DNA from 3 places in the Puia sp. genome. Region 3 is predicted to be linked to each of the others. Evidence: riboswitches for the same ligand, from Rfam matches in the RefSeq annotation. Region 3 holds a riboswitch; each other region holds the start of a gene.
The links. Region 3 has a riboswitch for cobalamin ahead of metE (5-methyltetrahydropteroyltriglutamate--homocysteine S-methyltransferase). Riboswitches for the same ligand answer to the same signal wherever they lie in the genome.
Positions count from the first base shown of each region.

Region 1: it holds a riboswitch for cobalamin, as region 3 does, so the genes downstream of both, VGM48_RS12790 (TonB-dependent receptor plug domain-containing protein) here and metE (5-methyltetrahydropteroyltriglutamate--homocysteine S-methyltransferase) in region 3, are expected to answer to the same signal.
Region 2: it holds a riboswitch for cobalamin, as region 3 does, so the genes downstream of both, VGM48_RS12810 (ABC transporter substrate-binding protein) here and metE (5-methyltetrahydropteroyltriglutamate--homocysteine S-methyltransferase) in region 3, are expected to answer to the same signal.

Region 1 covers NZ_DASYCH010000062.1:141,860-144,060, reverse strand. The annotation lists gene VGM48_RS12795 (polysaccharide deacetylase family protein) at 1-580, opposite strand, end outside; cobalamin riboswitch at 637-859, shown strand; gene VGM48_RS12790 (TonB-dependent receptor plug domain-containing protein) at 967-2,201, shown strand, end outside.
Region 2 covers NZ_DASYCH010000062.1:146,553-148,753, forward strand. The annotation lists gene VGM48_RS12810 (ABC transporter substrate-binding protein) at 1-1,141, opposite strand, end outside; cobalamin riboswitch at 1,192-1,386, opposite strand; gene VGM48_RS12815 (FkbM family methyltransferase) at 1,560-2,201, shown strand, end outside.
Region 3 covers NZ_DASYCH010000138.1:4,256-6,456, reverse strand. The annotation lists gene VGM48_RS24725 (pentapeptide repeat-containing protein) at 1-214, opposite strand, end outside; cobalamin riboswitch at 413-600, shown strand; gene metE (5-methyltetrahydropteroyltriglutamate--homocysteine S-methyltransferase) at 763-2,201, shown strand, end outside.

The DNA of each region.
Region 1 (2,201 bases), on a different contig from region 3:
TTTTTAGCGGGTAAGGCTGGTCATCATTGATCCAATCCAGCACATAGGTCACGCCTTCGTCGGCCAGCAGATCCACCGTGTCATAGGTCTCGCTCAATCCCATCGGTCCGAGCCAGCCTTTGCAGGCCTTGCCGGTCGCCAGCTGGATCGTCGAGAGAACATCATGGAGATAGTTGCGCTCCTCATCCAGCTTCAACTGGGGCGGTTTGTTCCCGGCAAACATGGAATTATTCCTGCCATGTGCTACCCAAGACCAATTGCGGCGGTTGCCCTCTTCGATGATCCGCGGGTAATACTTACAGACATCCGAGTTGAGCAGCACACTGGGCCGGATACCAAAGCGGTCGAACAACTCCATGATCCGCCATACCCCCACCCGGTTGCCATAGTCCCGCCAGCCTTCATTGAGGGGATCGGGATCCCGTCCCGGCGACTTCTCAAGGATACCGACCGAGGGTTTTCCGGATTCATAGTGCTCGATATTCAGCCCAATATAAACCGCCAGTCGCTTGCCACCCGGCCACTCGATATCGGGCCGGTCGATGATCGGCCAATATTCATAAAAGTGGTCTATTCTCATAAGCGAGTTAAGCAGCAATTTTTGTACCGTGTCGCACCGGCATCCGAAAAAGGCGTACTTTCGCCGCCGATCTTGGTTGACGCTCCTGCGTCATTAAAAGGGAAGACCGGTGCAAATCCGGCGCTATCCCCGTAGCTGTAAATGTCTTTCCGCTCCCGGCGTCGGCCGGCGCGGAAAATCACCCGGCAACACTTCATACCACTGTCCGTGGGCCCACGGATGGGAAGGTAAGCCGGTGAGGACATAAGCCAGAAGACCTGCCAGTGATCGATTAAACAACATTCATGGCTTTCGGGTGAAAAGCGGGATTGATGGCGCTATGTGACGGCCCTGTCTATTTCTATTCCCTTCGCATCATCCCCCTTCGGCCGGACAAAAAAACTGCAATGAGCAAGAAACATTTTTTCTTTTTGACACTGCTGGCAGGCAGCCAGACAGTATTTGCCCAGAATTTTTCGGACACCACCGGCAAACAGCTGGACCAGGTGGTCATAACAGCCACCAAATACCCGGTGAAGCAAGCGCTTACCGGGAAGGTACTCGACATCATCACCCGCGAACAGCTGGAAAAAAGCGGCGGTAAACAACTGACGGAAGTGCTCAATACCCAGGCCGGCGTAGTGGTTGCGGGCGCCCAGAACAACCTGGGTTCGGTCCAAAGCGTCTACATTCAGGGCGCCGGGGCCGGCAAGACCCTGATCCTGATCGATGGCATCCCGGCCTATGACCCGTCGGGGACCAGCACCAACTTCGATCTCAACCTGATCAATACCGATGAGGTGGAACGCATCGAGATCCTGAAAGGCAGCCAGTCCACTCTTTATGGCAGCGATGCAGTGGCAGGTGTCATCAACATCATCACAAAGAAAGGCGATGGCAAGCCCTTCAACGCCTCGGCCAATCTTTCCGCGGGCAGCTTCGGCACGTTTAGGGGGTCGGCCGGCATCGACGGAAGGGTCGGCGGCACGGCCTATAATGTTCAGTATACCCACCTGCGCAGCGATGGGGTCTCCACTGCCTATGACACGACCGGCAAAGGCAACTTCGATCATGACGGGTTCAACGAGAACCTCGTGATGGCCAATATCAGTCAGCGGGTAACCGACCGGTTCGGGCTCCGCGCCAACTTCCAGTATAGCCGTTATTCCACCGATCTCGACGGAGGCTCCTATACCGACGACCGGAAGTACACTTCCTGGAACAAGAACACCCAGGCGGGTATCGGTGGCGACTATGCGCTGGGAGCAGCCATGCTGCATTTCAACTATAACTACAACACCGTCAGCCGCCATTACCTGGATGACTCTTCGATGGCGATCCTGCAGGGCGGGTCTTACAGCACCTCGGATTTCACGGGTCGTTCACACTATGCCGATCTGTACAGCAACATCACCGTCTCCAAACATGTCGATATCCTGGCAGGCGTCGACTACCGCAACCAGCGGATCAACGAGACCGACTTTGGGGTCAGCGAGGATTTTTATAATCCGGGACAGGTCTTCAGTTATAAGGATTCACTCAGCAGTGACAGCTCGCGGGTCCGCCAGTTTGCCGCCTATGCTTCGGTGCTGTTGAAGAATCTTGGCGGGTTCAACCTCGATCTCGGCGGCCGGTACAACAG
Region 2 (2,201 bases), on a different contig from region 3:
CGGGGTGCAGGATACGGATGAGATCGGCCAGCACCCGCTGGGGATTCGCCGCACCCGACTCCCAATAATCATTGGACCCGATATCATTTACCCGCCGGTTGAAATTATAGACGGCGCCGGTCTTAAAGGAATGGAAGTCCGCAAACCGGCTATCTTTCTCCGCGATCTCTTTGCGGCTGTCCACATAACCGACGTTGAACCAGAAATCGGCCTTCAGGGCGATGGGAATGACGGCTTCCACATTCAGGGCGAGGCTGCCGATCCCTTTGGTGGCCGACCAGCTATAGTCGGCGCCGGCATCCCGGAGGAATTGCGCCATATAGCTTTCGCCCGCCGGCGTATACCAAACGCCTTTCCAGGGCATCGCGATAATGACCGAGGGTTTTTTCTTTGCGGCGCTGCCGATCGCGGCCAACGCAAGATAAGTCCTTTCCACGCTGTCAAACTTTTTCCCGATCTCTGCTTCCCTGTCGATCAGCGCAGCGAACAGCTTTGCCCATTCGGCGCGGCCAAGCGGTGTCGTTTCCAGCCACTCAGCGTCGGGTAGGACAGGGATGCCGGCATCGGTCAAGGTCTTATACTGGCCATAGGCGGCATCGGGATTGGTCGAGGTGATGACCACCCCCGGATGCATGGCAATCACCAGTTCGTTATTGGTATTCCCGTCGATGCCTACCTGTTTGATCCTGCCCGTGCGGATGTGTTCGCGGACGATGGGGGCATTGACATATTGAAAGTTGCCGAGTCCCGTGATCCTGTCGGCTGCGCCGGCGAAATCCGCCAACCCGATATGGATCGAAGAAAGCACGGTCATCGACCGGACAGGAGTGTGGATCACCGGGATCCCCGGGCGACCGGCGGGCGGGGTCTGGCCTTCGTCCACCAGCAGGTAGCGCAGGGTATCGATCCGGCCCGCGGCCCGGTTCAGGATGCTGACTTCGCGGTAGCCATTGCGGTTGTCGATCCGGAAGCCATGTGCATATTTCAACACGGTATGACCGGCGGCGGGCCGGTCGATATTGGTGGAATTCGAATCCGTGGCGTGGCCGGCCGGTTGCTGTGACTGGCCACAGCCGAAGGCAAACAGGGTTACCAATAGGGAAAAACGAAGGAGGCCGGGGCTTCCGGGGTTTCTGGACATAGCGTCTTTTGCTTTTTTGAGGTGTCCAGCCTGCCTTTTACCCGAAAGCCGGCTGATGGATGATCCTGGCAGGTCTTCTGGCTTGTGCCGGGCCCGTATACCTTCCCATTCCGGTTTGGCGGAATAGTGGTTAGAAGTTGGACGGGACCCCAGACTGGCACTTACAGCTACGGGTATAGCGCCGGTTTCTCACCGGTCTTCCCTTTCAAGCCGCCAACGGCGGCACCAGGATCGTGGTAAAACTAATGCATTCTGCGCGAAAAATGGCGGCGGTCCGTCAAAAACGGACACGGAAACGCCGCCGGCGGCCCGTGTTGGTTCTCAGCTATTGATCTGCTGCTACCTATCTGACTGTTTTACGGCCCGCGAAGCGGGCCGTATTTTTTTGTAGCTTGCGGGCCAGCTTTGATCGAATAACATGAGTATCCGAAAAATTTTGTTGACGTCGCTTGGTGAAAAAAGATACCTGTCCCTTTTGTCCAACAGCTTCCAGCTTTTATATCCCACGGGAATGCTGGGCAAGGACTACCAGGATATCTACTTTCTTAAAAAATTCATCCGGAGCGGGGATTGGTGTATCGATATCGGCGCCCATCTGGGCTATTTTACGATGGAGCTCAGCCGGCTTGTCAAACCCGGGGGGAAGGTGTTTGCCGTGGAGCCGATGAGCAAGTTCAACAGCGTGCTGGGCAAGCTGCTGGCCTCACACAAGGCGCAGAATGTCACCTTATATCCTGTTGCCCTGGGCGGAGACGGTGAATTCGTCGAAATGGGTATCCCCGAGGTGGGTCAGAAAAAGCGTTTTGCTTATGCCCGGGTGATGGAATCCAGCCCGCAGCTGCAATATGTCGAATCGGAGAAAGTAAAGAACTGGCAGGGAGACCAGCTGTTCAAAGACATAACGAGACTCGACTTCGTCAAGTGCGATGTCGAGGGGCTGGAGTTCAAGGTCATGTCCTCGATGATCGGGACGATCCGGAAGTATCAGCCGATCCTGTTGTGCGAATTCTTCGACCGGGACGAACGCATCCGGTTGTTCGAATTGTTACAGTCGATGGGA
Region 3 (2,201 bases):
CTCCCGATGGAAAGTTCTCTGAAAAATAATTAAGGTCAACGCCCAGGATCGCTGCCAGGCGGTTAAGGGTAGGGAGGTCGGGGATGGATTCGCCGCGTTCCCATTTCCCCACTGCTTGCGGGCTAATGAATAGCCGCTGAGCCAGTTGCGCCTGGGAGATATTTATCCCCTTGCGCGCTTTGGCAATTTTGTTGCCGATGATCGAAGATTCCATAGTTACTTTTTTTTGCTTTGTTTGGACACGACAAAGATATTTCGAGTTATCCCTCAAATCAGCAAAAAAGCGACAACTATTAGTTGTTGTACCGCTACTCCTGGTTGTTTTTCAACAACCTGCGGTAGTATCTGCCGGAATGGCCCGTTTTTGATCGGGCGGAATTTCCTATATTTGCGATGGAGTTCTTTCTATATTTCTTCATCATGCGGTGGAGGTCCCCGGGTAATACCGGGGTTAATAGGGAATTGTGTGTAAATCACAAGCTGTCCCGCAACTGTAAGTAACACAAGGTTTTTGCCTACCTGAGTCCACTGTCCCCCGGGGATGGGAAGGACGGCAAAAATGTTACTAGCCAGGAGACCTGCCTTTACCGTATTGACTATGCTTTCGTGGAATGAGGCAAATGGTCAGTTGATGGATCCGCTTGGGTGGCGTGTGCAATGCCGGCCGGGGGACCCTATTCTGCTGTCTCACCTTTTTCTACGATTCCATAGCTGGATATAGCCGGGGCTTTTAATTGATCAATTCATTTAAAAAGCAACAGCATGCAAACACACAACCTAGGCTACCCGAGGATTGGCAGCCGACGGGAGCTTAAAAAAGCATCCGAACAGTATTGGGCCGGCAAGCTCTCCGCAGAGCAATTGATGACGACCGGTAAAGAGATCCGCCTGTTTAACTGGCGGCTTCAAAAAGACGCGGGGATCGACCTGATCCCTGTCGGAGATTTTTCGTTTTATGACCAGGTGCTGGACACCAGCCTGATGGTGGGCGCTATTCCGACCCGCTATCATACCCTGATGCAGGAAAAGCAGTTGAAGGATGTCGACCTGCTTTTCGCCATGGCGAGGGGCTATCAGAAAGATGGGTTCGACATTACCGCCATGGAGATGACGAAATGGTTTGACACGAATTATCATTATATCGTCGCTGAATTCGTGGCGAATCAGACCTTTTCGCTTTTCAGCAATAAACTCGTCAATGAGGTGCGGGAGGCGAAAGAAGCCGGCATCCCCGCCAAGCCCGTGTTGCTGGGACCTGTTTCCTATCTGTTGTTGGGCAAAGAGAAAGAACCCGGATTCCACCGGCTGGAGTTGATCAAACGGCTGCTGCCCGTCTATCTGGAGGTGCTGAAGAAACTGGACGATGCGGGAGTCTATTACGTTCAGCTGGATGAACCCTGCCTGGCGCTGGACCTTACGGAGGCCGAGCGGCAGGTGTTTGTAAAGACCTATCGGGAGATCAAGGCGAAGTTCCCCGATCTGCATATCATCCTGGCCAGCTATTTCGAATGTTATGGTAACAACCTGTCTACCGTGCTGGAATTGCCGGTGCAGATCCTCCATCTGGACCTGGTGCGCTGTCCTTCGCAGCTGGATGATATCCTTGTTAATGCATCTTTTGTCAACAGTGCGACGCGGCTTTCGCTGGGCGTCGTCGACGGACGGAATATCTGGAAGAACGATTTCCAGCAGTCGGTGCACCTGATCAACAAGGCTGTTGCAAAGATCGGCAGGGAAAGGATCTTGATCGCTCCCTCCTGTTCGCTGCTACACAGCCCCTGCGACCTGGACCTGGAATCGGACGAGAAGGTGCTGACACCAGAGATGAAACAATGGATGTCTTTTGCCAATCAAAAGATACGGGAGGTGGTCACGCTGAAACAACTGACGTCCGGCGAGCCGGGTGCGGCAACGGACAAAGCCTGGAGAGAGAATGTCGCGGCGACCAATAGCCGGCGGACCAGCGCGCTGATCCATAAGGTGGTGGTGAAACAGCGGGTGGCGGCGATCGCGGCCGGGGATGCTCGTCGTACCCATGAATTTGCGGAGCGGAAACTGCGGCAGCGGGAGTTGTTGAAACTGCCGGCTTTCCCGACGACGACCATCGGATCGTTCCCACAGACCCCCGAAGTGCGGAATGTCCGCGCCAGGCTGAAGAAAGGCGAGATCAGCCCGGCCGAATACGATGCTTTTGTAGAGAA